Regions from separate parts of the Candidatus Clostridium stratigraminis genome, predicted to be linked through region 2. Evidence: riboswitches for the same ligand, from Rfam matches in the RefSeq annotation. Region 2 holds a riboswitch; each other region holds the start of a gene.

Evidence for each region. Region 2 has a riboswitch for cyclic di-GMP ahead of ACJDUG_RS09510 (tetratricopeptide repeat protein). Riboswitches for the same ligand answer to the same signal wherever they lie in the genome.
Region 1: another riboswitch for cyclic di-GMP. It lies ahead of ACJDUG_RS04435 (nucleotide sugar dehydrogenase); the one in region 2 lies ahead of ACJDUG_RS09510 (tetratricopeptide repeat protein).
Region 3: another riboswitch for cyclic di-GMP. It lies ahead of ACJDUG_RS08965 (hypothetical protein); the one in region 2 lies ahead of ACJDUG_RS09510 (tetratricopeptide repeat protein).
Region 4: another riboswitch for cyclic di-GMP. It lies ahead of ACJDUG_RS00565 (LPXTG cell wall anchor domain-containing protein); the one in region 2 lies ahead of ACJDUG_RS09510 (tetratricopeptide repeat protein).

What each region holds. Positions count from the first base shown of each region.
Region 1 covers NZ_JBJHZZ010000002.1:5,831-13,656, reverse strand. The annotation lists gene ACJDUG_RS04450 (O-antigen ligase family protein) at 59-1,303, opposite strand; gene ACJDUG_RS04445 (phenylacetate--CoA ligase family protein) at 1,438-2,760, opposite strand; gene ACJDUG_RS04440 (WecB/TagA/CpsF family glycosyltransferase) at 2,797-3,546, opposite strand; gene ACJDUG_RS04435 (nucleotide sugar dehydrogenase) at 3,562-4,983, opposite strand; cyclic di-GMP riboswitch class II at 5,169-5,252, opposite strand; gene ACJDUG_RS04430 (sugar transferase) at 5,287-5,955, opposite strand; gene ACJDUG_RS04425 (GntR family transcriptional regulator) at 5,988-6,710, opposite strand; gene ACJDUG_RS04420 (sigma-70 family RNA polymerase sigma factor) at 7,097-7,684, opposite strand.
Region 2 covers NZ_JBJHZZ010000005.1:45,445-53,270, reverse strand. The annotation lists gene ACJDUG_RS09530 (permease prefix domain 1-containing protein) at 1-595, shown strand, start outside; gene ACJDUG_RS09525 (DUF1659 domain-containing protein) at 810-1,034, shown strand; gene ACJDUG_RS09520 (DUF2922 domain-containing protein) at 1,081-1,302, shown strand; gene ACJDUG_RS09515 (DUF3267 domain-containing protein) at 1,388-1,930, opposite strand; gene ACJDUG_RS09510 (tetratricopeptide repeat protein) at 1,951-3,087, opposite strand; cyclic di-GMP riboswitch class I at 3,270-3,352, opposite strand; gene ACJDUG_RS09505 (MBL fold metallo-hydrolase RNA specificity domain-containing protein) at 3,715-5,253, shown strand; gene ACJDUG_RS09500 (sensor domain-containing protein) at 5,373-7,100, opposite strand; gene ACJDUG_RS09495 (diguanylate cyclase) at 7,126-7,826, opposite strand, start outside.
Region 3 covers NZ_JBJHZZ010000004.1:177,802-185,627, forward strand. The annotation lists gene nifS (cysteine desulfurase NifS) at 1-254, opposite strand, end outside; gene ACJDUG_RS08960 (RrF2 family transcriptional regulator) at 247-693, opposite strand; gene ACJDUG_RS08965 (hypothetical protein) at 846-2,051, opposite strand; cyclic di-GMP riboswitch class II at 2,071-2,155, opposite strand; gene ACJDUG_RS08970 (HAD family hydrolase) at 2,222-2,842, opposite strand; gene ACJDUG_RS08975 (Csac_0668 family 2Fe-2S cluster-binding (seleno)protein) at 2,880-3,371, opposite strand; gene ACJDUG_RS08980 (hypothetical protein) at 3,494-3,964, opposite strand; gene ACJDUG_RS08985 (PadR family transcriptional regulator) at 4,050-4,595, opposite strand; gene ACJDUG_RS08990 (4Fe-4S binding protein) at 4,608-5,330, opposite strand; gene ACJDUG_RS08995 (hypothetical protein) at 5,489-6,418, opposite strand; gene ACJDUG_RS09000 (hypothetical protein) at 6,475-6,843, opposite strand; gene ACJDUG_RS09005 (YkvA family protein) at 6,950-7,318, opposite strand; gene ACJDUG_RS09010 (hypothetical protein) at 7,551-7,697, opposite strand; gene ACJDUG_RS09015 (hypothetical protein) at 7,755-7,826, opposite strand, start outside.
Region 4 covers NZ_JBJHZZ010000001.1:115,729-123,554, reverse strand. The annotation lists gene ACJDUG_RS00580 (hypothetical protein) at 1-1,308, shown strand, start outside; gene ACJDUG_RS00575 (VCBS repeat-containing protein) at 1,480-2,220, shown strand; gene ACJDUG_RS00570 (L,D-transpeptidase family protein) at 2,398-3,789, opposite strand; gene ACJDUG_RS00565 (LPXTG cell wall anchor domain-containing protein) at 4,024-5,883, opposite strand; cyclic di-GMP riboswitch class I at 6,038-6,123, opposite strand; gene ACJDUG_RS00560 (sensor histidine kinase) at 6,315-7,760, opposite strand; gene ACJDUG_RS00555 (response regulator transcription factor) at 7,775-7,826, opposite strand, start outside.

The DNA of each region.
Region 1 (7,826 bases), on a different contig from region 2:
TTTTTACCTTCTTTTATAAGTTAACTTTAATGATATCAATTCATAAAAACTAATAATACTAACTGTGTATACCTTCTACTCTTATTTCTTTAAAACTTTTATAACACAAAGAGTATATTACTGCAAAATACACTCCAGCCAAAGGACTTAATAATACATGTCCTCCAGTAAAAGAGATTATTATTGAAAGAATATATAAGAATGAATAATCTTTCTTATCACTATCTCCTTTTGAAAATAAAAATACTGAAATTGATTTTATGAACATTTTTACAATACCATAAGTTAAAATAAGAAAATTAATTATTCCATAAAAATAGATAATATCAAGGAAATCCATTTCTATCATACCATGACCCGGTAGAAAGCTATTTATTATTTGGGACCCATCTTTAAATCCAAGACCTAAAAAATAATTAACTTTGCTTAAGTTCCAAAAACTAAATGCTATTTGCGCTGTTATGTTCCTTTGACTTAATAAAAATGTTAGTGGATTTAAGTTATCATAAAAGTACATATATCTGTTAAGAATAGTATCTTTATAATAAGAAAAATATTTAATATAACCGAAAAACAAAAATAAAGAAAGAAATATTAATATTACAATCAATTTTTTTAAATTTTTGAAGTTCATTAATTTGAGTAAAAAATATGTTAATATAATTGCTAAAAATATTATAGCTGCTTTTGTTCCAATTATAAAAAATACAAAAGTAGTCATAATGAATTTTATAATCTTTACTAGATTTATTCTATCTTTAACCATTTTTTTAAATAAAAATGGATAGCAAAAAATTAATGTATTTGTAAAATCATTAACTCCCATAAACAAACCTTTATATCCTATGGAATCATTATAAGATGATTGTCCAATTCCTAATATTTTTGTTACTATTAATGAAAAACTCAGAAAAACTGCCGTACTTGCAAGTAGATTAGTTAGTTCATTCTCAAAGTCAGAAGAGGAAAGAAATACTTTCCTAGTTAATAATAAAAATGTAATAACATATAAAATTTTACTATAAAACAACATATCATTGATAATACTATTTAGATCATAAATATTATAAAAGAAACGTATTATAACTAAAGTCATACTTATCAATATTATGAAAAAATTCTTAAAATCAACTTTGATGCACAAATATATATTAATAATTAATATCAATAATCTTAAAATCTGACCTGGTGAAAAAGTTGCATTTGATTTAATAATATACAAAGAAACTCCATTAAGAATATCAATGATTGGTGTTATTATTATAATAAATTTAATCCATTTTAAATATCTTGAATTTTCCATTTGTAATTTATGCTCCTAATTTTTATAAATATAAGCATGATAAGTTATATAAAAGTAAGTTAATAATTTCTGAAATATTCAATAAAAATTACAATATATTCACATAAGATTATGATAGTAAAATACTCTTATATCTAAACCATATCAACATGTTGTATTATTAATTTCCTTTTTCCTCTTTTGGTTAAGCTTATTTCATCTACTATTTTTATTTGAATATCCAAAACATCTTTGATTTTTGTATCTAATGCTTTTCTAATGTTAACTTTATCCTCTTCTGTTATTATATCTTCCATTAATAAGTTTAAATTAGCCTTGCCAATTTCAAATTGCTCAAACTGGAATTGTCTAATTTTATTGAAAGCATTGCTGTGAAAATTAATAGCTGCGATTGATATTTTCTCATTATTTTTCCCTATTAAAACTTCCGAATCATTATGTCCTATAATCTCCACAACTTTATTATTTTCAATTCTAACAATATCATCAGTCATATACCTTACAAAAGGCATTTTATAGCTAAGAAAGCCTGTACAGGCTAATCTAAATTCATTTTTCACACTTGTTGGTATAAATTCAGTATATCCATAAATTTTATTGAATTCATAATGGTCCTCATATTTTCCACCAAAGACAGACCTTTCAGAGTGGCCATAAAAAATACAAGTATCACAGCCCAGTATATTTTTAATATAGTCATTATCTTCCTTTGGACAGAATTCTGAAATAAAAAATACATATTTAATGTTTACTTTTGTATTGGTTTTTTCTATTAACGTGCAGAAATTTTTGACTATTGATGGATACCCGCTAATAAATTCCGGTTTAAATTCTCTTATAATCTTTAAATATTTATGAATATTATCTTCATTAAGTGAAAATGGTGATAAGACTATTTCGTTATATACCGGATTATATTTAGCTATTTTCCCATTGAACTCCAAGCCTCTGAATGTAATCATTTTTGAAGTTTTATAATTATAACCGAATTTAGACCAATAATGATAAACAAAGGCTCTTTCTTTAAATATTGATTCTCTATCAAGACATATTTTTAATGGCTTTCCGCTACTACCACCGGTATATGCAACATAATGATTAATATCCAACTTTGATAACAACTTATTTTCATTAGCCAAAAATATAGCTTTATTGGTAAAAGGTAGAACTTCAATATCCTTGAAATCAGTCATTTCTCTCGGATCAAATTTTGCCTCTTTGAAAATATCTTTATAATAACTTACATTATCATCACAATATATCAATATTTCTTTTAATTTTTCAAATTGTTTCTTTTTCTTTTCTTCTTCACTTAATTCATCGTATTTATCTAATTTATAGTAAGTATCTAAAAAGTCTTTATTATTAACTAATTTCTTTCTTAAAATAGGTGCAAATATCCTTTTAATACTTTGTGGACACAACTCACTTATTTTTTTCACATATTTATAATTCATTACAATTCATCCTTTTTAAATTTGTTACTCGATATTTTAATCATTCTTAACTAGGCTGAATTTTTCTTGAATAACCAATCTTATAAATTTCAAATTACCAAACAAATATCTCTTCCACATTCGTTTTGGTTCCTGAATAAACCTATAAAACCACTCTAGCCCACATTTTTGCATCCATTCAGGTGCTCTATTAGTAACTCCAGCAACAACATCAAAACTCCCACCAACTCCCATTACAAAAGTAACCTGCATTATCGGAATATATTCCTTAACCCAAAATTCTTTCTTTGGACTTGAAAAAGCAACAAATAGAATATCAGCTTTTGATTCCCTAATATCCTTTGCTATTTCTTTACTTTCCTCATCTTTAAAATAACCATTACGATATCCGGCAATATTAAGCGAAGGATACTGTTCTTTAAATATCTTTACAACCTTCTCAACAACCTCTTGCTTAGCTCCAAAAAAATATGGTCTATATCCATTTTCAGCCGATAATTTTACTAAATTATTAAATAAATCAATACCGGTAACCCTTTCAGGAATTGGATACCCTAAAAACTTCGCAGCCCACACAATTGACTGCCCATCTGCATTTATTAAAGGGCAACTATTAACTATGTCTGCTAAATGCTTATTATCTTGCATTAAGTTAATTTTACTTGCATTAATTACAACATGTTGAACATGCTCTCTATTTTTAATTAAAGATTGAATCCTAGCTAAAGTTTCATCCATAGTTAAGGTATCAACATTACTGCCTAGTATATGTATTCTCTTCTCCACTACAATCCTCCAAATTTATATTCTCCAATACAACATCCCAAATTTTTCAGCTTCACATTTGTCTATAACGGCTTTTACATCTACACAAACTGGCTTATCCTTCATTAATGCAACCATATTTTTTACATTATCGAAATCTATACCTTGCTGTTTCGATAATGTTAGGATAGCATCTGCGTTCTTTATCGCCTCATCCTGTTTATTAACTTTAAAATCATAATTAGTAGGTACCACAGGATCAAAAGCCTTGACTATTGCACCTTTTTCGATTAACAATTTACATATATCTACTGGTGGGCTTATCCTATCATCATTTGAATAATCTTTCATAGCTAGTCCAAAGACAGCAATTTGCGAATCCACTAATTTCTTCCCTTGCCTTTTCAATAACTCCTCTATTTTATTCACTATAAACTTTGGAAGTTTCGAATTCTTTTCTCTACTTATTTTTAAAATATCAAGATCTACTGCTAATTCTTCTGCTTTTGGTGTTAGATAATGATATGCATTTGGTATGCAATAACCTCCTACTCCCGGCCCTGGAGTTAATAGATTAACTCTCTTATGAGTATTTGCAAGTTTTACTACTTCAAATATATCTATGCCAAGTGCTTCTGTGAATCTTGCAAACTCCTGAGCCATAGCTATATTTACATCTCTTTGAACATTTTCAAATACTTTTGATGTTTCAACAGCTTTAATGCATGTCGCAGGTACCATCTCTGCTTTACATACCACTCTTAATAAGTCTATAGCTTTACTTAGGCTAGCTTCATTTACTGCTCCAACCAAAGTAGGCATATTGGCAAATTCATCGAAAGCAAGTCCTTCGGCTATTCTTTCTGATGCGTAAGCTAGATAGAAATCATCTCCTGCTTTCATTCCAGACTCTTTTTCTAAAATAGGCAAACAAAGCTCCTCTGTTGTACCAGGTATTACAGTACTCCGTATTACAACCAAATCATTCTTCTTTAAGTTTCTACCAATTGTTGTGCATGCACTTTCCAAATAATCAATTATATATTTACCATCTTTTATTGGAACTCCAACAGTAACAATTATATTGTTACACTCTTGTACAGCCCAATCAGCATTAGTTGTAGCAATGTATCTTTTATTTTTTAGTTCAATATTTAATACTTCTTGAATTGAAACATGGTGAAATCTTTCCGTATGATGTGTAATCCCATCATTAGTTTGTTGTATCAGCCTATCGTCAACATCAACTCCTATGGTAGCGCAACCCCTAATCGCAAAGCTTAACGTAAGTGGCAATCCAACAAATCCTTGTCCAAAAACGCATATCCTTTTATTAATAGAATCATCAAGTATATTCTCATTAAATTGCTCCATAAACAATTCATTGGATTCTATTTCCTTAGATTCTATCTTTGTTTCTATGTCTTTCATTACAATATTTTTTACCGTTGTTTCCAATTCAGCTTCCCCCTATTCTTGTCAATAAGCTCTTAAGGTCTGTTTTCTATAAATAATAGTGTACTTGGACTATTACCTTGGATGTTTTACCATCCCTATGTTAATTTATAGTGTTACTCATTTCATTATAAAAATTATACGTATTCTTCACTTAGCCTCATAAACAAAAAAGCCATTGATTCAAAAAATTACTCGGCGGGTTGCACTACTAGCTCCATGAATTCCAAGTGCCCAAATACAGAATTCACTTCTTTGCTTCCGATTAATTTTTAATTGTTTTTAAAATACTCTATTCTTAAAAAGTTATCTCGCTCCATCATCACCAAAAAAAACAGAAAATGTCTTAAAAATTAATTTTATATCAACCCAAGTATTTCTTTCTTTTAAGTATTTAATATCTAATTCCATCCACTGCTCAAAACCTATTTTGTTTCTGCCCATAACCTGCCAATAGCAAGTTAACCCTGGCTTTACTAATAGCTTTTGTTTTTGATACTCATTAAATCTAATGACTTCTCTTGGTAAATTTGGTCTTGGCCCTACCAAGGACATATCTCCTTTTAATACATTAAATAGCTGAGGAAGTTCGTCTATGCTGGTTTTTCGAATAAATCTTCCTACTTTAGTTATTCTAGGATCTTTCTTTATCTTAAACATTGGTCCAGACATTTCATTTTTATTTTTAAGCTTATCCAATAATTCTTCTGCATTTTCAACCATAGATCTAAATTTATACATCTTGAAGGCTTTCCCATTTAAACCTATTCTCTCTTGACTAAATATTATGGGTCCTTTAGACTCTAACCTTATGGCAAGTGCTGTTATAATTAATACTGGGCTTAATAATAAAATTCCAGTAATTGCTCCAATAATATCAATAAGCTTCTTTATAAAATAATAAGTCCAGTCTTTGGTATATTCATCCTTCCAAGTTACTTCTATTCTACTATTATTTAGTACAGGTTCCCCCATTGCCCTGCCTCCAATACTTAACATTTTTATGACTAATTTAATTCCACAGAAAACCTAAATTTATCACTTCTCACTACGCATCTTCGAAATTCTATTGGCTTCTTGCCTTCGGTATAGGTAACCCTTTCAGTCAAAAATAATGGCGTACCTGCATCCACCTGAAGAAGCTTTGAATTGTATTCATCAGCTATTACAGGGTCGAAATACTCTGTTGCCTTTAAAAGCTTTATATTATATTTATCTTCAAGTAAATTATAAATTGCACATTTATCAATATCAGATGCTGTAAGTCCCGGAACGATATTCATTGGTAAATAAGAAGCTTGTACTACTACAGGTATATCATTAATTTTTCTCAGAATTTTTATTACAATTACTTGATCCGTAGATATTAACTCAAGGTGTTTTCCGATAATTTCATCACATAGCTCAGATCGAACCTCAAGAAGTTCACTTTTTATTTCATAACCCTCTTCATTAAAGTCTCTGGCAAGGCTGTATATTTTGTCTAAGCTTTGTATAAGCTTTGGTGGATTAACATAGGAACCCTTGCCTTTTTCTGTCCTAATTCTACCTTCATCCTTTAGTTTTTTCATGGAATTTCTAATAGTTACCCTTGTAACCCCGTATTCCTCAACTAGTTCATTTTCAGATGGCAGCAGCTCATTAGGCTTGTACACCATTGCTTCAATTTTATTTAAAAGTTCATAATAGATCTGTAAATAATACGGAATATAGCTCTTCCTATTTATCAATTTATTCACCTCTAATGTATACTTGTCTATACAAGATTATACCATTTTTCGGTATGAACTTCTACATATTATTACCAATATGTCTATATTATTAGTTATTATTGAAAATCCTAGCTATATCGACATAATTTTCTTTGTATTCTACCTATAATATATCAAATAATTCTATATTTCACAAATATTTTGATTGCTAGATTAGCATATAATATAACATTTAACGTCAATTTTTTATTACTTTCATAAAAAAGTCCTATATAAAACAAATAGTTTGTATTTATATCATAAAGATATATTAAATAAGAAAAAAGAAAGCTGATGCTTTCTTTTTAATCCAAGTTTATTATATTTATTCTTGCAGCTAAATTACTTTATGTAAATTATAATTTCTAAATAAAGTTTGTCCTCATTTTGTTTAATAGTTTCTCCAAAATCTTATTTTTAAATCTAATAGCTTGTATATAGCTAAGTCCTTTCTTTTCAGCGTAGGTCTTTACTGTTATATTACTGAAATATACCATTATGACAAATTCCAGTTCGGCTTCTGAAAGTGCTGCTATTGCACCTTTAAGTCTTTTATTATCTTCAAGTTTTATTAAGTCTTCTTCTATATTCACAGTTGAAGCAATACATTCAATATATTCACTGCCTTCAAAATCGTCATTTTGGACTGGGGCATTAAGACTATATTCCTCAGCGTATTTATTGTTTTGCCTTGCTGCATATCTAAAAGCATTTTTAATTGCATTAAAAGCATAGGAACTAAAGGTGTGAGAGCCTATCTTATATCTTTCTGTACAATTAATTAAGGTTATATAGCCAAGTTGAGCAAGATCATATACGTCAAAGCCTTTAATGTTATAATCCTTGGCGGTTTTAAAAATAAAAGGCTTATACTGCTCCATAAGCTTCAGTAGAGCCTCTGTATTTCCAGTCTTTGCTTTAATAACACAAGTTTCGATTTCGTGATGGTTCATTAGTATATCCCCCCATTAAAATTATAGTATACCAATTAATATTTATTTCTACTAAATTCATATTCTTTTGCCCATTAAACATAGCCTTCATTTTTCACCTCATTTCTGTTTTTCCTTCCACTGTATTACTTTTTATTACATA
Region 2 (7,826 bases):
ACAATTAGTTGAAAACAAGCTAATATTTCAAGCTCTCCCAAATGAGGTCCAAAATACTCCTTCTGTAATTTTACTATTTCTATTTATCGTTCCAGCAGTAGGCATGTTTATTTATTCCGGAACTAAATTAGAAAAATTTAAGTATTTAGATGAAGGACAGTTTGGAATTGACTTAACTACAAAATCTATTTTAGCTAACGAGTATTCTGTAATTTCACCCAAAAAAACTATTGGAATAATTGCAGGTGTTTGCCTCTGCATCCTATCACCAGTTGTTGTAATTATTGCTTCCCTGTTTGGCAGTTATGCCACAACTTATGGTGCAAGCCTGCTTTTAATAATGATAGCAGCTGCTGTATTTATCTTCATTAGAGTTGGAAGTCTATCCGATGCCTATAAAAAGCTTTTAAAAAAAGACGAATTTAGCCCTATTCGTAAACAGGAAAATAAGGTTATCGGCGCTGTAGCTGCACTTGTATGGCCACTAGCTACCTGTGCATTTTTGGTGGCAGGTCTTGTGTTTAACCTTTGGTATATATGCTGGATTATCTTCCCAGTTACTGGCATATTATTTGGAGCCTTTAGCGCATTTTAGCACATTAAAAACGAATAAATAGAATGCATTGAAGAAAAATATAGTCGTAAAATATATACTAACTAAGATAAATAACTAGAATATATAAAATATGTTACATGAGCTGATGATTACGTCAGTTCATGTAATTTTTTTATTACTAATTTTGATAATAAAACCTTGTAGTGCATATTTATGTCTGTCAAGAGAAAAGAGGAGAAGGAGGTGAAGCTTTATGGCTCTTCAAAACACATTAGCACAATCAGCCGTTACTATAAGATATAAGAACGGCATAGATTCAACAGGAAAAGACATAATCAAAACTAAGAAATTCTCTAATGTAAAGGTAACTGCAACTGATCAAAATGTTTATGACACTGCAGCTGCTCTTGCAGGTCTTATGGAATATGAGTTAAATGACATTTTAAGAAGTAATGATTGCTTTCTTATTAATGGCTAGTTCCATAAACTAATTAACTTAAATTAATTGAAAGGAGAAAAATGATATGGCTGAAAAAACTTTAGTTATGACATTTTTAAATAGCTCAGGCTCAAAAGCAAGTATTTCTCTTCCTGGTGTAAGAGATAATGTTACAGAAGAAGAGATATCTGCTGCTATGGATGTTATAATTTCAAAGAATATATTTCAATTTTCAGGTGGAGATTTGATAACCAGGCAAACTGCTCAGATTACTGAGAAGAATGTTACCACACTTGAAGTTAGATAAGAAAAAGGGGTATTCTGTACCCCTTTTTCTTTTATGTTTTATATATTCATTAGGAAACCTAATTGTGCTATCTGCAACTATACTGTTAGGCTATTATACGAATAATTAAGTTAGGAATAAAAGTTGCTACTGCAATTCCGTAGAATAAATCAAGCCATACAACTGATCCCATGGCACCAATATAGATTAGAAATACAATCGGTGTACCTAAAATCTTTGTAAGTATAGGAGTTTCCTTGTCTTTAACCGTTTTCCAAAGACTTTGTGCATCTCCTGTGCTTGGAAAGGAATGCATTGCTATGGAAACCCCAAGCCAAATAAGAAAAAAGTCTAAAATATTGGTACCTGTAAATTTATCCCCAAAATATAATATTGGTATTGCTGCCGGAAGTGCAATTAAAGCTCCCAAAATTGTATTTATAAGAAAGGGTCCAATTCCTATCATGATTTGCTGAACTGAACTTTTTGGTCTCTCATGTATCACATATCCTGCTGGATTCCCTACCCTAACATAACATACATCAAGAACAGCAACCCTGCATAATCTGCAAAATAGCTGGTGAGCAATTTCATGAACGATAACCCCAGGAAAAGTTAAAATTGTTATTATAAATCCAGGTATAAGCATTGTTTAATTCTCCTTTTATCCTAAATTTGCTTTTGCCACTGCAAAGTACCATCAAAAATTGATTTCAGCAGGTTATCAGTATATTTATCTGTAGCATTTGAGTTCTGATAAATTTTGTAGTATTTATCTCTTTCAGTGATTAAATTATTATAATGATAAGCTAATGCAAGATTTGCGATTACAGAGGTATCTTGACTATCTATATTATATGCTGTTTTTGCATATTCAAGGCCTTTAGCATTGTTCCTGCGTTTAAGCTCAATCTTCGATAAGGTTATAAAAGCTCCTACATCTTCAGTATTATGCTTTAGAACCTTATTACAATAGGCCACACCTTCATCATACTTACCTAGTTCTCTATAGGTAGCAGCTTGAAGAAGATATCCTGCATAAAAATCAGGATAATTACTAATTACCCTAGACAAAACTTGATTTGCTTCATTAAAATTTTTCATATCAAAATATAAATTTGCAAGATAATATGCTCCATATACCTCTTTAGGATTTTTATCCACAATAGGCTTCACAATATTCACAATATCCTCAGTCTTGGAATTCTGCAGGTTTTTTATTTTATCGTATAATTCATTACTTGGGCTATAATATGTATCAAGTTTATTTGTTGTTGTATTAACCTCATCAACCAATTCTTTTTTCATTTTCTTTTCAGAAGGCGATGTACCTGCAATCTCGTCAAATACCTTATATGCATCTCCTATTCTTTCATCTTCATAATATGATACATACAGCCTTACTAATGCCTTATCGGATTCTGGATGCTCCTTTAATGCATTTTCATAATGATAAATTGCTGTTACATATTTTGAGGCTTTTTCAGCTTGAAGCCCTTTTTCATACTCAACTCCTGAGCTAATACTTTTTGGAAACTTCCATAGAGAAAAAAGTATAACTAAAATAATAAGTAGTGAAACTAGCTTTATCTGTTTTGGAATAGGTCTTCTAGAAAGCTTGTCCCTACATTCCTTACATAACTTCAGGTTGTACCCCTCCTCAATATCCAAGCTTCCACAGTTCTTACATCCCCAAAAAGTATCCGTAGGGGCCTCATTAGCACCATCAGAAAACTCTATTGATGCCTTCTGCTCTTCCATGAAAATCTTAGTATCATCATCGTCGTGTTCCTGCTCCATACTCATTTAAATAACATCCCCTTTTCTAAATAATATGTGTCAATTTGAATGTTTAAACCTAAAAAGTATAATACTTGCCCAATAACTAAACTGTAAATCACACTATTTAGAAACTAATGTGTTTAATTAGATGTTGAACCCATAAATGAGCATAGATGTGGTTAAGGAAGGCATGAAAAAAATCCTACTTAGGAAACCCGGCTGTCATAGAATATTCCTTAGACCCGCAGCTTTGCGTCTTTACCTTTCGATAAATTTGCTATTATCTATGGACTTTATGTAAAATTAATGAATTTTTTGTAATAATTTAGGCTTATATTTAACATATTACCATATATAACTTGTAAAATAAATACTATTTAAACAGGTTAAGTAGTAGGAAACTTTATTTCTTTTGCTATTTTGCCCCATAGAAAAAATTATTAATTGTTAACATTTCAAACTCTATTCACTATTGAAAAAATTCTGATAAAATAATATACTATTATAAACCTATTTCAATTATTATTTATTCAATCCAACAGGGGGCAAACAATTAACATTGTTTGGGCAAAAGTTTGAGGGTAATCTAGTTCATAGAAATGGACTCCTTAAGATTACCTTAGTCAGAATAAGAAATACGGGAGGGATATTATGAATTTAGAATTTTATGGTGCAGCTGGCTGTGTTACAGGTTCTTGTCATATTTTAAATGTAATGGATAAGAAAATACTATTAGACTGCGGTATGTATCAAGGTAAAGATGAGAAGGATAGGGGCGGAAATGAATTCTTTAACTTTAATCCCAAAGACATAGATTATGTTATCTTGTCTCATGCTCATATTGATCACAGCGGCAGAATTCCACTTTTATATAAGCAGGGGTTTAAAGGTCAGATTTTATGTACTGAGGTTACAAAAGATCTTTGCAGCGTTATGCTTCCTGATTCAGGGCACATTCAAGAAATGGAAATCGAATGGAAAAACAGAAAGAGAATGAGACAAGGACTAAAACCTCTTGAGCCTTTATATACCGCTAAATTAGCTGAACTATCCATGTATTTATTCTACGGCCATTCTTATGATGAGTGGATAGAGGTATTTGATGGTTTTAAGATTCGTTTTAGAGATGCCGGACATTTGCTGGGATCTGCAATGATTGAAATTAGAATTAAAGAAGATAATAAAGATGAAGTAAAATTAGTTTACAGTGGTGATATAGGAAATAAGAATATTCCTATTATAAAAGATCCTACCCTAATTGAAGAAGCGGATTATATCATTATGGAAACTACTTATGGAGACAGGCTTCATGATAATATTAATTCTGAGTTCGAGCAGCTTGTACAGATAATAAATGATACTTTTAAAAGAGGCGGAAATGTTATTATACCTTCCTTTGCAGTTGGAAGAGCTCAAGAAGTTATTTATGCATTAAATAGATACATTGAAAGAAAGCTTTTGAAAAATTTAACTGTATATGTGGATAGTCCTTTAGCATCTGAATCTACAAAAATCTTTAAAAAGTATAGTGACTATTATGATGAGGAGGCTAGTAAAATTGTTAGAGAAGGTATTGATCCATTAGACTTTGATGGATTAACCTTTACAAAGTCTCCTGATGAATCCGCCGCCATTAATAAAATTCAAAGCGGTGCTATAGTTATTTCTGCAAGCGGTATGTGTGAAGCCGGACGTATAAAGCACCACTTGAAGCATAACTTATGGAGAAAGGAATGTTCTATAGTATTCGTAGGGTATCAGGCTGTTGGGACACTTGGAAGGACAATTCTTGATGGTGCTAAAACAGTAAAATTATTTGGTGAAGAAGTTGCAGTTAATGCACAAATTCATGTGCTTCATGGCTTATCTGGTCACGCTGATAGAAATGGACTTTTAGAGTGGGCACAAGGCTTTAAAAATAAGCCTAAGGAAATTCTGCTTGTTCATGGAGACAGAGAAGCCCAGGTAAGTTTTATGGAGTTATTAAAATCAAAGGGAATTAAGACAAGAATAATGGGGCTTGGCGATAAATATTATCTTGAAGAAGGTCTTGTTAAAAACAAGGAAATTATTGCTTCACCTTCAAGTATTAAAGATAGAATACTTACGCTTTTGGATTCCATTGACGATATAGATTACATGGATAAGGATGCCTTATCTAAGGAGCTAAATAAGATAATTAACGGATAACAAAATCAAGGGACGATTTTCCTGCTATAACTTAGCATAAATATCGTCCCTCTTTTCCTGTATTTGTAAGGCTTTTCCATATGGCAGAGGGGCGTTTCTAGTGCCACACTTATTAGGCCCTAAAAGTGTCCCCCTACTGCATATACCTTTGCTAGCTTTCTTAATTTCTTTTCAAAATCTTTAGAAGATAAGGGTTTACTGTATAGAAAGCCCTGTACCTTATCACATTCATGATGCTTAAGAAAGCTTAACTGATTAACACTTTCTACCCCTTCTGCAACCACTTCAAGGCCCATATTATGGGCAAGCTCGATAACTGCCTTGGTTATTATTTCATCCTTTGCGTCAATATTAATATTACCCACAAATGACTTGTCTATTTTTAATGCATCTATAGGCAACTTTTTTAGATAATTTAAAGAAGAATAGCCGGTTCCAAAATCATCTAATGAAACATGTATATTCATTTCTCTAATTTTATTTAAAACATAAATTGAAAAATCAAGGTCCTTCATTATTATGCTTTCTGTAATTTCAATTTCTAAATAGGTAGGATCCAGCTTAGTATCTTCCAGTACTGCCTTAATTGTCTCTAATAAGTCTTCCTGTTCAAATTGCTTAGCGGAAAGATTTACTGCTACTCTTAATGGAGGATACCCCATGCTCTGCCATTCTTTATTTTGTCTGCAGGCTTCATATAGTACTTTATTCCCAATTGGTATAATAAGTCCTGAAGCTTCTGCAATATTAATAAATTTGTCCGGATATATCATACCCTTTTCCGGATGAATCCAACGTATTAGAGCTTCAATGCTATCTACTTCATTAGTTTTTAAATCTATCTTAGGCTGATAATAAATTTCAAAAGCATTATTTTCTATAGCATTCCTTAGTCCTGCTTCCATCTCAACTCTTTCTTTAGTTCTTTCACTCAATTCCTTTGTAAAAAAGCAGTATCTGTTTTTACCTAGTTCTTTAGCATAATAGGTAGCTGTATCAGCATTTTCTATAAAATCGTCAAAATTATTTCCATGTTCATTATATATAGCTATTCCAATACTGGCGGTTATATAAAGTTCTTTTGCTGCTATTAAGATAGGATGACTAATAACGCTCATTATTTTTTCTGTAAAAGCCTTAACTTCTTCTATATCTCCATTATAGGTATAAATAATTGCAAATTCGTCTTCTCCAATTCGAGCAAGGTCCTTTGAATCCTTCATTATGAATTTAAGCCTTGCAGCTATTGCTTTAAGAAACTTGTTTCCAGCAGAATGCCCTAATGTATCGTTTATGTTTTTAAAATTATCTAAATCAATATATAATAATGCAAGTTTTTTCCCATTTCGTTTTAAATTTAAAATCTCAATTGAAGCTTTATTACTTAATGAATTACGACTTTGAAGTCCCGTTAATTCATCTCTTTTTTGTAAAGTTATATTCATGCCTAAACCAACTATAAATTCAGGACTTCCATAGGTATCATACATTAGATGGTTTGACCAAAGTATATCTATATAGCTTCCTTTTTTACATAAAAACTTACTTTCCAAGTCTGAGTCAAAAAGAGGTTCATTATTTAATAGCTTATGGAAAACCTTAATGGTCTTAGATTCCATCCAAATATCAGTAATTGTAGTCCTCCATTTATTGCCTATAACTTCCTTTTCCTTATAGCCAGTTATTTCTTCTGCATAGCTATTAAACTTTACTAGAGTTCCATCAATCCCCCATACACATATTATGGTTTTCGCATTATTAACTAAATTAACACAAAAATTTCTTGTTTTACAGGTACTGCTATTTTTACAACTTATAACTTGGTCAAATAAAGTAGAATTCTCCATCAAATATCCCACCAATTAATATATTTTAGCTAAATAAAAGAACCTTATTTCGGCCTGTCTTTTTCGCATTATAAAGTGCTGTATCTGCTTGTTCAATCAAAACATTAGTGTCAGTTGTTGTATCAGGATAAGTTGCAATTCCAACTGAAATTGTAATTTTTATTTTCTCCCCGCTTAATAAGGTAAATAAGTTTTCTTCAACATTTTTTCGTATTTTTTCACCAATTTTAACGGCATAGTCAGATGGGCAATCCAGTAAAATTACTGAGAACTCTTCACCGCCATTTCGGGATACTATGTCAAAGCTTCTGCAGGTCGTTGTAAGAATCAAAGCTAGTTCTCTTAAAATAACATCGCCATTTGAATGACCATAAGTATCATTAACCTTTTTAAAGAAATCTATATCTATGTATAAAAGTGATAACTTTTCTCCCTTTAAGGCAGCATTTTCTGCCAAAGAATTAAAAATCGAATCAAAGCTTCTAACATTATTTAAGCCAGTTAAGAAGTCCTTAAAGGAATCTTTTTTATATTTTCTATATAATGTAGCCATGCTTTCAAAATATTCATTAAAATAGTAAACCAAGAATGATATTATTATTGTGCTTATACAATAAACAATAAGTGAATTGATTAAATTACTGCTCTTAAATAATAATATAATAAGTAATGTACTGCTTACTAAAAGGGAATATGTTACTGAAAATATCCATTTTCTCTTAGTAT
Region 3 (7,826 bases), on a different contig from region 2:
AAGGCAACTCCTTTTAAAGCCCAGTTATCTGCTTCTGAGCCGCCAGCTGTAAAAAATATTTCATTAGAATCAGCATTTATTGCCTTAGATACTCTGTCACGAGCCTTATCAATAGCCTTTTTTGTTTCTCTTGATAAAGAGTAAATAGAAGATGGGTTACCAAACTTCTCTGTAAAATATGGAAGCATTTCTTCTAGTACCTCTGGCTTTACATAGGTAGTAGCAGAATAATCCATATAAATTGGTTTATTCATTTTTGTTCACTCCTTCTAAGTCGCTAGTATTAATATTCTTATAATCATTTATTATATCCTGAAGTGTAGTAGTTTTTGTTACACTATCAATACTATTTTTTATCTTTGCCCATAAAAGCCTAGTGGCACAGCAATCAGCATTGTCACAGCTCTTTTCATCCAAACAGTTAGATATTTCAATTGGACCTTCAAGCACTTCCATAATTTCATCTATAGTAATATCTTTCGGTGCCCTGCTTAAAGTATAACCACCTTGTGCTCCACGAATGCTATTAATTAAGCCTGCCTTTCTAAGTGGTGAGAAAAGCTGCTCCAAATAATATTCAGAAATATGCTGTCTTTCAGACACATTTTTAATAGAAACCGGTTCGCCGCCATAGCGCAGAGCTAAATCCACCATTGCTTTAACTCCATATCGTCCTTTAGTAGAAAGCTTCATATATTTCACTTCCTTATGTTCATCGTTATCATTCATACACATAATAGCAAATCAGAGTGAAATTGTCAACAATAGTGTTTATATAGCAGTAATGTAAAATGCCCCAAAATGTCCTTTGTGACGACATTTTGGAGCACTGCATAATTTTATAATTAATTATTTTTAGTATTATCTTCTAGTGAATCTGGCTCAACATATTTCAAGGTATAGTTTATTATTATTGTTTGGCCATTATAGGATGCACTATAAGTTAAGTCCTGACTGCCATATAAGCCTGATGAATTTTTAGTAAAGTTAGTAGTTAAATCCTCACTATAAAATACACCATTTATGTAAAAACTCAAGATGTATTTTTCTTGAACGTTTCCACCATTACCATGATTTCCAGTCCACATAGAGTCAATATTACTTACTACAACATCTGATATAACTGGGCCTACTGGCACAGGTGCTGCTGGTGCTGTGAAGTTAAAGCTTTGTGAAAATTCAGGTGATCTTCCATCCTTTGCAGTATAAGAGCAAGTAGCTAAAGGAGCTACACCTTCTGTAGCCACTGCAGCTGTTTCGGAACCACCGTTGCTTAAATTCTTAATTAAATCAAAGGTTAAATCATATTTTTTAGTAGCCTCATTATAGGTCCAAACTGGACTTTGTGTTTCAAAACTTCTAATATTTACTGGTGGAACTTCTGTACCTAATAATGCAATTCCACCATCATAGGTAGCATCAGCGCCTTGAATTATCACTGAATCTGTACCTGGAATAGCTCCTATTGTAGGATCCTGCATAACTTCTTTGCCATCATCCCAAACCTTTACAAGATTATAAGAATATGGGTACTCATTGTTTTGTCTGTCGTAAGCACCCCAGGTAAAATTAGTGTAATTAAAATGATCAACATAAGAAACATGAATTGTTTGAGTAGTAACTGGAGCTGTAGTATGAGTTTGCCCTGCATTCTTCCCATTAATATAAACTGTTTTTGCCTTTAAAGTATAATTTACGTAACCCTTAAAGGAAGATGGGTTTACAGTAATGGAATAATTATAAGTTTTATCATCAGCCTTTACATAGGTGATGTTGCTAGATGGAACCTCAGTACCGTTTGGTTCTAAAACAGTTAATACTAATTGAGGTCCGTCAATAATAATAGTTCCGGTAAGAGTTACTGAGTTTGTAACATTGTGATTTATTTGCTTAGTAACTACAGCAGGCAGAATAACTCCTGACTGATTACCTTGCTCCGTTCTCCCAGTAATAACTGTGTTTGCAGATGCAGGTGCTGCAAAGGCAATAGAAGCTGTGTTTAAAACCAAAAGACTTGAAAGTACTGCAACAAATGGTAATTTCTTGTTCATTAATATCTCCTCCTAGAGTTTGCTAAGAGGCCGGTTACACTACTAGCTCAATATAGTTTAAGTGTCCAATTTGCCAACTATATATCATTGCTTCCACTTTCCAATATTATACTATATATTTATAAAGAGGAAAAGGGGAATTTTAGTAATTTTATATTTTTTGAGCTAAACTAAAAAGAATTTAGTAATTCATCTATGCTATCGATAGCTAAATAACAGTCCTCAGGACTTCCAAAGCCATATTTTGCATATATAAATGGAATTTTAGTAAATACTGTTGCTTCATAATCACCTTGGGTATCCCCAACATATACAACATCTTCTAAATTATTTCTATCTATAACACCTTTGATATTTTCACCCTTACCTCTGCCAGTATTTCCATAGCATTCATAATCAGTAATATATTCCTTTACTCCGGCCTTTTCCATGAAGAGTTCTATATAACCTGACTGACAATTACTAACAATAAATAACCGGAAGCTCTTAGATAGCTTAATTAGAGTATCCTTTACATTGGGATATAACAGATTATCAGTAACCTCACTTAAAGCTTCTTCTTCGTATTTACAGCATAATTCAATTAACTTCACTTTTTTCTGTTTATCTACGTCGTAGAATAGATCCTCTGCTATTACTTCCATGGTTTTCCCAAACTCTTTTTTTAAAATCTCAGGAGAAATTATTGCAGAGGTGGCACCTATTTCTTTAACTGCTCTGCTCCAAGCCTTTGCAACAACTTCTGTAGTGTCCCATAATGTACCGTCAATATCAAATATAATATTTTTCATTAGTAATCCTGCTTTCTTAATAAGTACTATTTACCTTCTACTTTAACTTCAATGTTTTATTAATTGTTTCTTGAATAATTGGACTGCAGCATTTGCCTAAGGGATTATTTAATTCACAGTTACCGTTTTTCATTGCTCCGGTAAGTCTTATAATATCTTTTATATCTTTTGCTCCATCCTTTAATACACCATTTATAATTTGCTGCTCAGTAACTTGATTACAATAGCATATATATTTTGGGTTTGCATCTTTCTTATACCATATAGGGACTTTTATCTGCTGCTTATTATAGGCTTCATTTAACTCTGAGTTAAAATAGACTATATTGCATTCTTCATTCATGCAAATTAAATAAGAAGCTTCTTTAATTTCCTTCGAAAATTCCTCTTTAATTAAATGCTTAACAGTAATATTTTTTACCTGAACGCCTTTTCTATTACATTCAGGGCATAATATATTTCCTTCTACTGCACCAGTAGATTTCTGCTCACTTCCTCAACAGGACTTTTTTAAATCTCGAACATCCATTGTAAATAATCTCTCCATTTCTTATTTAATAATTAGCTGTGATCTATCAAACATTTCCTTAAAAAACATTTTAATTCTATTTTAATAATATCATAATACTTCATAGGAAATTCAAGATAATCCTATCTTATTGCTTTTAAGTGCTGAAGATGTATCCCAATATGTCCTATTCCAATAAGAATAGCTGACATAATGAGCCAAATTACCTTACCGTAAATTCCTAAAAGTAAAAAAGCCATAACAGGAAGGCTGGCACCAGGTACCGGAATGCCACAAAAGCTTCGGTAAAAGTTTTCTTCAGTAGGTTCATTTATAAAATACCTAATCCAATAAAACTCATATAAAAGCATCAATAAAAATGATAATACAAGCCACAAGCTCCATGGTGAAAAGGCTCTAATATTGAAATCGGAAAAAATAAGTATACTTAACGTACAGCATACTTGCCCAGCACGCTCAAAAAATAATAAAATTTTATTTTCCTTTGAAGTATCATAATCTACTGGCCTCCTCTTACTCCAAAAGGTATTAGGAATCCAAAGCATCAGTAAATATATGAAGCCAACATAGGAAAAGCCTAAATGACCTAACATTAAATATCCTCCTGAAAAATTAATATTACCTATCTTAAAAATATTATAAGTTTATAGGGTTAATTTAAGAAAATAGCAGTACTTACTATTCCCCTCTTTCCAAATTCTTTAAAATCTCCTCACACCAGTCTATATATAGCTTTGCTTGGCGTTTGCCGAGGTCTAATACTGAAAGAATCTGTCTATGATTGTTATGAAGCTCAATCATTTGTTCTAATTCTGAACTGAATAAATTAAACAGCTTTAGTTTTTCTTGGGATTGTTCCTTAAATTTAATTATATGTCTTCGCATTTCAGAATCATTTTTAGTAGTAGATAAAAATAACTTTAAAAGAAATTCAGACCTAACAGTATCCTTTTCATTTTCTTGCTCCATCCACTTTTTAAACTCATTTGCACCCTTAGGAGTTATTTTATAACTTATTTTCTCACGCTTTAGGTCTCCTTCTGGGTCCCTATTAGAAATCTCAACTAAGCCTTCAGCCGCCATTTTACTCAATTCAGGATATATTTGTCCATAGCTTTCCTGCCAGAAGAAGGACATTCTTATGTCTATAATTTTTTTTAACTCATATCCGCTTAAGTTTTCTTCTTGAAGTAATCCAAGTAGTACATACCTTGTTTTTTTCATTTACGTATCACCCTACTCTATTTTATAATTGATTGCCCTTTTAGGGCAGTTATCAATGCACGCCCCACATAATATACACTCATTGTCATACATGTTTCCCATTTTAACTTTCTCTGCTACCTTAAGACTCATAGGACAATGCTTGTCGCATATATGACAGTTTACACATGCATTTTCGTCTGCATATAACCTAAGTCTTTTAATATGCAGCTGGTTCCCTATTTTGCTTCCTATTACCATAAATGGAGCCATCCAGCAGAAATAATGGCATATGATTCTCTTACCGAATAATATACTTGGAGCAAAGAATAGTAGTACTACTCCATAATATATAACATAATCACTTATATTAGCTATAGATATTCCATGATCTGTCATACTGAAAAAATCTACAGTTAATTTTTGCTTACTAAATATAAAACAAACAATTATTATAATAATCCATATTAGCCAAGTTACATACTTTATATTGTTCTTCCAACCTTGTTTAGGACTTTTGTTATTAACATGCATTGCACATTCCTGTAAGCCGCCAGCAGGACATAAGTATCCGCAAAATAGCCTTCCAAAGAAAATTGAGCCTACAAGCATCGCTACAAATACAAGAAAGCTGCCAGTTACTATCCCTTCCATTGCCCCCTGAATAATAAGGGCTGGTGAAAAATAATAGATGGTAATTGGAAAAAGCAGCATTGCACTTAACAAAAGCAGCATTCTAAAATTTTGCCTCTTCATACTTATCCCCCTAATATATCTTTTAGATATGTATCTTATAGATATATTATCACATGCCATTTAATAATTCAAGGGATAAAAATAAAAGAGACGCAGTCGTCTCAAATATAATTGCAAGAGTTTATAAAAATTCTTTTTTTAAACACCTCTTTCCAATATTACTTTTCTATTCGATTATAGTTGTCTAAAATTTTCAAAATTTTTAAGGTTAAAACTCCCATCCATTCATTATAAGCTGGAGATAAGCTGCCTTGATAAAAACTATCTCCCCAAGGTGGATTTATGAGTTTATCTTCAGAGCCTTCTATTAAGTGTACATAATAATCAAGATTCTCATCTATTTTATCACTTCTTACTTCAAAGCTTTCCTTTTCAGGACTTGGAACAAAATCTAAGGGAAGCGGAACATACCCTTCCCATTTCTCACGGTCATATTCTATAACCTCAGAAATACCATAAGAAATTAGTTTCTTTAAGTTGCTTTTCAGTTCCTCCGGTAATACTTCATATAATTTTATATAACAAAACAGCTCATTTTCAGAATCGAAGATTCTTTTATTCTCAAGATAATGAATTGCATAATCAACTAGATAATTTATTTCTATTTTATTTAGATATTCCTTATATTTATATAGATATGCTAATATTTCAGCAGATGGATTTCCCCAGTTTTTATCTATTATAGTCATGCCTTTTTCATCATCATAATGCCACCATGGGGCATGAGGATAATTATTAACTTCTTTTGAAAGAGCATACCATCCGTTTCTTTTATTATTAAAGGCGAATTCCAAATATTTTAAAGCAGATTTTATAATGTCTCTTGTCTCTTTTGTTTCTTCTATTTCAGTTAAAATTCTTATTCCAATTGAGGTGGCCATAGGCGATGAATTAGGCAGCCTAAAATCTGATTCTAAAGCTTTACCAAATCCACTATCTGTATTTTGATATTTTTTTAATTCGTCAACAACATTTTCACTGCTTCCTGCTTCAAAATAATATTTATATAAAGATTTCTCTAAGGCTCTTGCTTCAATTTTTAGTAAACGACTTACTTTAAGAAAGGATGTATTAGATAACTTTAACACGTAATCACCCCTAATTTTATGGCTTTAACCATAATACTTTGGACAAAATTTACTTTTTAGCCTTTAAGTTTCTCTAAATCCCAATGCTTTTCTTCTTTTGGTTTTTCCTTTTTACTCTTTCTTTCTATAATTTTTAATATTATATAATTAAATGATAGAACTGCATAACCAATCACAAATGCAATAATATTTTGATTTTTTATTAATGCTATTTCGTTTGAAGACAAAAACATCAAATCAAGTTTTATTGCTCCAAAGCCACCAATGGCGCTGCAAAATATGCTTATTACAGCTAGTGTTATAACAAGTAAAATAATTGCTCCAGTATACCTATCATTGAATCCAATAATGAATTTTTTTACTAATAGTACCATTGCGGCTGTTGTTAGAAATATACTAAGTACATAGCTAATAGTTGTAAACAAAATACCCCACCACCTTAATAATTATCATAAAATATGGGTAAACATAAACATCTAATGTGTCTTAATAATTTGTAATAATCCTTCGCATATCTCAGGTAAATTTACATTATAAAATTACTAATTTAATAATAAAACATACTAATAGCACCCATATTAGTATAATTGGAATTGCATAATACCACTTTTTAGGCTTTCCATTATTCCATAAGTTCTCTGCTTCAACTCTACATTGCTTAAATATTTCTTCTGGTATAAATTTTATTGTTAAAGCAACAAATATTGGAACTAATATTATATCATCTATCATACCAATAACTGGGATAAAATCAGGTATAAAATCAATAGGTGATAATGCATATCCAATTGTAATTCCTGCAAATAGCTTTGCAATGATAGGCGTTTCTTTCTTTTTTAAAGCAATGAAAATTGCAGGTATATCTGATTTTAGTTTTTTAGCTCTATATCTTAAGTCCATGTATAAATCTCCTATGTTTTGTGTTTTATGTCAATAATGAATTAGCTTCTAATTAGTTTAAAATAAACTCCTCCACCGAATAAATTTTACTACTATTGTTCAATATTTTAAATTCTAGCAACTTTATCTCTAACTTAATTATAACGTTTCTTCACCAGCTGCAAAACATCTCTTTATTTATATTTATCAATTTTCTTTAACATAGTTGGCATATTTCATAAATAACTCTTTGCTATTTTTTATATGCTTCATATGCAAGATAGCCAACTGCAATAAACAAGCATATAGCAACTGCTACTATATTATATAGATATAAAAAACAACAAACAAGAATAAATACTACAATATTTAATATTCCATAAGGCTGCTTCTTCTGCATACTTATTTCACCTGCCTACATTTAATTTAATGATATAAAAGTAAGTAAAATGTATTATTAGAAAGTTGAGATTTGTCTTAATCCTACTGCAGCTTCTAAGGTTGCAACAAGATTTCCGTCCTTTTTACT
Region 4 (7,826 bases), on a different contig from region 2:
AAGGATATATTTGATTTTATGAGCAGCCTTTCAGAGAAAGATAGTATGAAGCTTATTCAAGGCCTTGACTTTAAAGAGGAAGAATTAAGTGATAAGCAGATAAATAGAATTAAGAATAATGTTGTAAGAAGGCTTAATAAAACTCCAAGAAAAAGAATTTTCAAGTTAAGTAAAGTGTTTATTGCAGCTTCAGTAGCAGCACTCCTTATTTTCACAGGTTATACTCCTTCAGGGCAAAAGGTTGTAGCTGAAATAGTTAAAAAGCTTTACTTTATTCCTGGAGTTGGAAAGGTAGAGCAAAATCAGGGATGGGAACTTTATGTGCTGCCTAGGCCAGTTAAGTTAAGCTATAATGGTGGAGAAATAGTTGTGAAATCATCTGTAAGAGATAGAAATTTCTTATCAATTGGTATGGAAGGTAATAAGCACATGGGATTTGAAGATTTTAAAAATATATTTATTACTGATGATAAAGGAAAAAGCTATAATAAGCTAGGATACTCTCTCTCCATCAGCTCAGATATATGGAACGGAGGCTTAAGTTTAAATAATATACCTGAGGATATGAATAGCTTTAGCATTATTTTACCTGACAAAAGTAATATACACATTACTTTAAGCCCAGCTAAAAGCTTTGAAAATTATGCAGCTATGGGTCCAACGGATATTAAGAACAATCTAGGTATAACCTTGGTGGCCGGAAATGAAGATGGTAAGATTACATTCAACTTAGTACAGCATCCTTCAGAAAACAGGGTTGTAGAAGCTTATGGGCAGCAAATTGACCTTGATAATTATGGAAAGCTGGATATAACCTTAAAGGATAACTTAGGAAGAATTTATGACTTACAATATCCTCAGCAATATTCACCACCTTTGTCAGAGTTTTATTTTGTACCAAAGAGTGATGCCAAAAACTATACAGTTGAAATACCTGAAGTAAACTTGACCTATAAAATAAATAAAAGCATTAGGCTTCCTATACCAAAGGAAGGCCAGCTTGAAGTAAATAAGAAATTTAATATAAATGGTTATACTCTCACTGTAAAAAATGTAGTACGAACTGATAATCATATAAGAGTTTATGTAGATACAAATTTTGATTCTAGCAAGGCAGAAAATTTAAGTGAGTTAAAAATAGAAGCAATTAACTCCAATAGAAGCATGGGCTATAGCTGGAACTTAAACCGTGATAATAGAACTGTAAACTATTTTGAATTTGAAGTTAAACCAAAGGATGAAAGCATAAATTTAAAGCTTTCAGAATTTAATACAATATTAAAAGGACCATGGAAATTTCAGTTTTAGGAGAAAGTCTATGGCATTATTAAAAAAATATGCATTTAAAAGCCCCTTAAATAGGTTAACTATTTAAGGGGCTAAAATAAGCATGTAGTGCTTAAAGTTAAAATTATTAGCATAACAAATTGAGCCATCATATAATATTTTTATAATAAATAATATACAGGAAGGTACAAAATGAGTATTGTAAATCCTTTTCCCCCAAGGTTATATTTACTGGACATGAAGCTTGGAGATGTAACTGGTGATGGCATTCCTGATAAGGTTTCCCTATTTGGCAGCAAGCCTGATGGCTCTAAAGGAATTTTTGCTGATAATATTACAGTTGTAATTGAGGATGGGTCTACAAAACAAAGAGAAACCATTACTCCTGAGTTTAATTCAGGGTATAATGCAAGCTTGTTTCTTGGTGACTTTACTAAAGATAAGGTTGATGATATAAAGGTAAGTATTGATGCAGGCGGCAGCGGCGGCTATGGATTCTTTTATATTTATTCTTTTAAGAATAATAATCTTCAGGAGATATTTAACTTTGACAGTTACAATAAGGAGTATATATATAAAGTTGATTATGCTGATTTCTACAAAGTCCATGTAGCCAATGTACTGCTAAATAAACTTTTTGTACTAGACATTAGCTATAAAGGCTATGATTATTTATCTCTATATTATAACGAAGACGGCAGGTTAAAGAAACCTATTCAAGGAGAAGTACTTGCTATAGGTGCCTTAATCCCTGTTGTAAATAATGAAAGAAGTAATTCTTTTGATTTGCTTGCTTTTCAGCGTATTATAGGTACTACTAACAGTGATACCTTAGGCTATATTCAAAACTTTTTGACTTGGGATGGCCATAATTTTGTATCCTCAAGAATATTTGCTGCTATACCTGGTACTAATTTAATCTCTCTATATTAACTTAATATTTATTATCCTATGGGTCCAATGTCAATGGTGCCAATGGGGACGGTTAAGAACAATTTTCACTCTAGAAGGGGACGGTTAACAACAATGTACATTCAACTAAGAAGTACAATAAAATGTTAACCGTCCCCAAGTAACACAAGTAAAAGTGATGAAAGTCATTAACCGTCCCTAATAGAAACATACCACCGGAGTTCCGGGGTCGATGTTTTCAAATATGGTCTTGGCTAAGCTGAAGGGAAGATTTACACAGCCATGAGAGCCATCTGTTTTATATATATTCCCCCCAAATCTGCTTCTCCAGCTGGCATCATGTAAACCAATTCCTCCGTTAAAGGGCATCCAGTAGGTAACAGGTGCAGCATAATCCGGGCCTCTTAAAACAGCACCCTTTTGTTTGTATTTTAACCTGTAGATACCTGAAGGTGTTTTGTGCCCTGCATTAACGTTTCCAGTAACGATATCTCCCTGGGCCATAAGAGAGCCTTTTTTATAAAACCATAGATGCTGATTTGTCATATCTATTTCAACATAGGTGTTTCCAATATCACTTGTAATAGCTGAAAAAGTTGTTTGAGAATATTTAGGTTCTTTTGTTAAAATTTTTCCTTCTTTTATTGCAGCAATAAAGTCCTGCGTTTCTGCTACAGTATTAATGGCATAACCATAATCCCCTCCGCTAATCTTTATTGTTTTTCCTGATGTAGTAGGAAAATTTCTTGTTTTCCCAATGGTATTATACTTATTAAGGAGTCCAGTTAAATAACTCTTTGCCTTTACCTCATCAAGACTAACAGTAAAGTTTTCATCTACACTAAGCCACTTATTTATTATTGTTCCATCTACTATTTCATTTTTATCTCCAATATTATAGGTGATTTTGGAGGCTGCATATTTATTAAGAATATTTTTAGTCTCAATTACTTTTTCAGATTTTGAAGTATATTGTGGATTTACATAACAATTTATAGCTTCTAAATCTAAATAAGTCCCTTCCTTTGAAATTACTTTTTCAACTTCAGTATATAATACATCTTTATTAATTTTATTTCCTAAGGTTTCAGGTACAATAATATACCCACTGTCTGTATACTTAAAGCTAGGATTCTTAGGTTCAACAATATTACTGTTATTAAGACAGTTAAGCTTATCAAGCTGCTTTTTTAATAATTCTCTATCAAAGGTAACACCAACAGTAATTTCATTAGCTTTTTTATTACTAAATGCAGTAATCCATTTAAATGCACTTTGTTTATCCTTTAATTTCTTAAATTCCTCCTCTGAAGTATACCCTAAGTCTATATCTACTGCACTTATTACTTCTTTTGCTCCACCTCTCTCTTTCAGTTCCAAGGTAAAATCTTGAAGCTTTGATGACATTTCACTTTTTACTTCTTCTACAGTTTTTCCTGAAACATTGATGCAGTTAATGGAGGAACCATAGTAATAATGGTTTATAAAGTATAAAGTTATTCCAAAATATATTATTAGTAAAGAGCAAAGAGGAATTAAAATGACCAATAAAATTTTTCTTGGTTTAGGTTCTTGTTTTTCCTTTTCCATAATACCAGCCCCTATGAATTACTAGCCTTGAACAATTAATGGTTGTCCATGCATATGTATTATTTATAAGCTCTTTAATTATATAGACGAATTACTTCCTTTATTTAATGCAAAGCCCATAATTCATTTTATGAGGCAATATTTATTTTTAAAACCATTGTTAATATTTAAGTAATAATTAAAAAACCTAGAGAATTTTCTCTAGGTTTTTTGACAGATTAGACTCTACTTTTATTAATTACCTGCTTTTACTGCTTTATCTTTTCTAAAGAACATAATGCCTCCAATTATTATAAATGTAAAAGCTAGCAGCATTAAATTATTAAAATTTATTACTGATCCTGTCTGAGGAAGTAAACCATTTACTTCAGCAATAGTAAACTTACTAAAGTGACTAGTCTCAAAGGTAAAGGTCATTGTATCTTTATTATAGCTTCCTCCAACTTTTTCCCACTGCTTTGTATTTTCGTTATAGTAGAAAGCAGCTAGTTTTGTAATATCTAAGCCCTTAACTTCATCTTTAGACAGTTTTACTGATATATTAGCATTTCCACTTTTAAATGCATGTATATCCTTTATTTTCGTACTGTCTTGTTTATATGCAGAAAGGCTAAAATCAAATATTTTTCCTATGCTTTTAAGTGAATTTAAAGCAGCATCCCCTACAACTAAATTTTGTTTTAAATTAACAAAGTCACCTTGACTTAATCCATTAAAATCTATAGCAAAAAATGGAAGGTTGACTATAACATTATTAGTATTAAGCTTTATGCTTCCTGTCCCACCATTTATAGAAGCAGCATCAATTTTAGCTTCTATAGTTTGTACAACTGTAGGTATAACTGGTGTTATTTCATTTACAGCATTCTTAGATATTTTACTTGAATTTAATGTTATGATGGCATCTTTGCCATTAATACTTGTAGTGAATTTTTCTGAAGCAGGCGCTGCTGAAGTAGTATCTCCTAGTGTTGGAGCTCCTGGCAAAGCTTGATCTATAGATATTGGTGTATAACCAAATCCTACAATACCACATGTAACTAAATGCTGATCATCATACACATTAAGGCCCATCATACCACTATTAACAATATACTTATCTACAAAACCTTGGTCCTCCAGCTTTGAAACAACCCCATCTATGTCAATCCACATGTTCCCATTGATGTCACCTGATGCAAAAAATTGTTTTGCAGATACATCATATTCTTTCAGGAGGCTAAGACCATTATCGTTAACTGAATACTTTTGAACAACCTTTTTTACTACAGCATCGTTAACGGGAGAAATTTCTTGAGTGTATACAAGTAATGTATTATTTGCTCCAGGATAAATTGCCTCAATATGATTTGTACTATTTATTGAATATTCCTTAATTGTGTTATCCTTTAAGATTTTATATACTTTATTATCGGCACCAAGCGTAAGGGATTTAAAAAACCACATACTTCCGTCTAAGCCTTGCTGAAGCTTACCATATGTGTTATATGAAGAAGATCCCTTTTGAAGAACAAGTTCCTCATGGGAAAATCCCTTATCATTATATATTATGTATTTTGTATTATAATCTATAATTCTTCCATTTGCATCATAGATTGGAATATTGTTTTGCTGTGCTGCAAACCAGAATACTCCATTTGCATCTATTTTGTAATCTGTAATGTATGCTTTTCCATCACCGTAGATAGGTACATTTTTTACAAGTTCCATCTTATAGGTATTTAAATTCGCCTTATATATTGCATATGGCTGGCTTGAATCGTCTTTATTTGAAGCTACATAAGCATTATCATTGTATACACCTATGTAAGTTAAATGCCTTATAAGATTAAAGTCTTCAGAAATTATATGTTTTTGGCCGTTCTCTTCAACAAAGAATTTAATATTGTTGTCAACAATTACTGTATTATTAACAATTGTCTTATTTTTATATTGATAAGCAAAGCCCAATGTTTCTTTTCTAACATCCATAAACGTTGGAAGAGAAGAGCTAGCTGTTTCAGCCTTAACCTTCCCTGTAAACCCAGCTCCAAAAATCAATTGAAGCAAAAACAGTACTGCAGTAACAGCACTTAGTAACTTTCTTTTCCCCATCTTTTATTCCCCCTTGTATTAATAAAATTAATAATAAAATATAGCTATGGACACTATTTTCTCTCAGGTATACACCTCCAAACAAATCCATAGATATACCTAACTGCAATATTAATACATGGTGTTAGATAAGTAAAAGCGTAAACTATACTATTTAGGTAACCCGGCTGCCTTAGCTTAATAAACTTTAGGCCCGTGGCTTTGCGTCTCTATCTTTCAATAGGTTTGCCTTTATCTATGGTACCTTATTTTAACAATTTATGATAGATTATGTAGTTATATTTAAAATTATATCAAGATATAGCAATATTGTGAAGTAATATTTTACCATACCTATAATATATGAAATCAAAAAGGAACCTACAGTAAAAGTTTATTTCTCTTCTGCAAGCTCCATTAACAAAATTATTTAACTAAATCTATTTAGGTCTTTATTCAACTACTTTAGGTAAAATAACTTTAAAACATGCTCCTGACCTGCTGTTATTTTCAGCTGTAACCCTTCCATTATGTTTTTCTATTATACTCTTTGTAATTGCAAGTCCAAGTCCATGTTTACCTCCTTTTCCCTTATAAAATCTGTCAAAGATATTCTTTAATTCCTGCGCATCAAAGCCCGGCCCATCATCTTTTATGATTATACTAATACTGTTACCTAAACTTTCAAGACTTACACTAATTTCTTTTCTAGAATATCTCAAGCAATTTCCCAATATATTAATTATAGCTCTTGATAATTTCTCCTCATCCGCCATAATCACTAAATCTTTATCCTTAGAAGTTAGTCTTATGTTCACACCATTTTTCAGGGCAATCCCCTTTACTCTATCTATACAGTCCTTAAGAAGGTCTTCAGTATTTAAGGCTTCAAGGTTAAAAGCCTCCTGCATGGAATCTAGCTTAGATAAATATAGAAGTTCCTCCACAATATTCGTTAGCCTTTTGCTCTCATCAATTATCACATCAGCTGCACTATTTGTATCTTCTATTACTCCAAGCTTTATTCCTTCTGCGTACCCTTGTATTGACATTAATGGTGTACGAAGTTCATGTGAGGCATTTTGCATGAAGGTCTTCATGGTAGAGTCATAAGCTGCAAGCTTTTCTGCCATTGCTTTCATTGTCTCTGCCAATTCTCCTATTTCATTATCCTCATATTTTTCAGGTACAATTTTATAATCTCTGTCACCTATTTTCTTGGCATTTTCATTTAAAAGAGAAATTGGTTTAGAAATCTTTTTAGATACAGTATTTGAAATTATCAATGCAATAATTGCAGCAACAAGCATTATGGAAAAAAGTATTATATTAATTGAAAGTATAAGCTGATTACTATTTTTCATATCTGAATAGAGTATTAAATTTCCTAATGATTTTTTATTTTCTGAAGCAAAGGGATGTATTAGCGCCGCATACTTTATATTGGAAGCACTAAAGTATTCTATTCTATTCTTTTTCAGCCCACTGCCTAAAATATTTTTCTTACCTAAGGAAGGTAGTATGTCAATATTTAATATATTCGCCTCTTCACTTACTAAATTCCTTGGAAAGATCACCTTATTATTTACGTTTACCACTGCATATTTTATGTCAAGAAAGGTTTGGGTTTGTCTTAGTATTCTATTTATTTTTAATAGAGAGTTTAGTTCTGTTTTTTCATCAGTAGAAGTATTATCCTTTGTACTGCCTATAAGCTGGGTGTTTAATGATTTCTGAATAATTTGAGCAGCAGATAAAAGTTGATTCCTTGTTTGATACCTTACATAAATATTAATGCATATATTAAATACTATGGAAGTTAAAATTACCAATATTATAATAATGGATATATGTGATAAAAATATACTTTTCCTAATAGTTTTTTTAGAATTATTCATATATTTAACCCTTCCTATTCCTGTTTACCAGAAATCATGAACCCATAGCCCCACAAGGTTTCTATT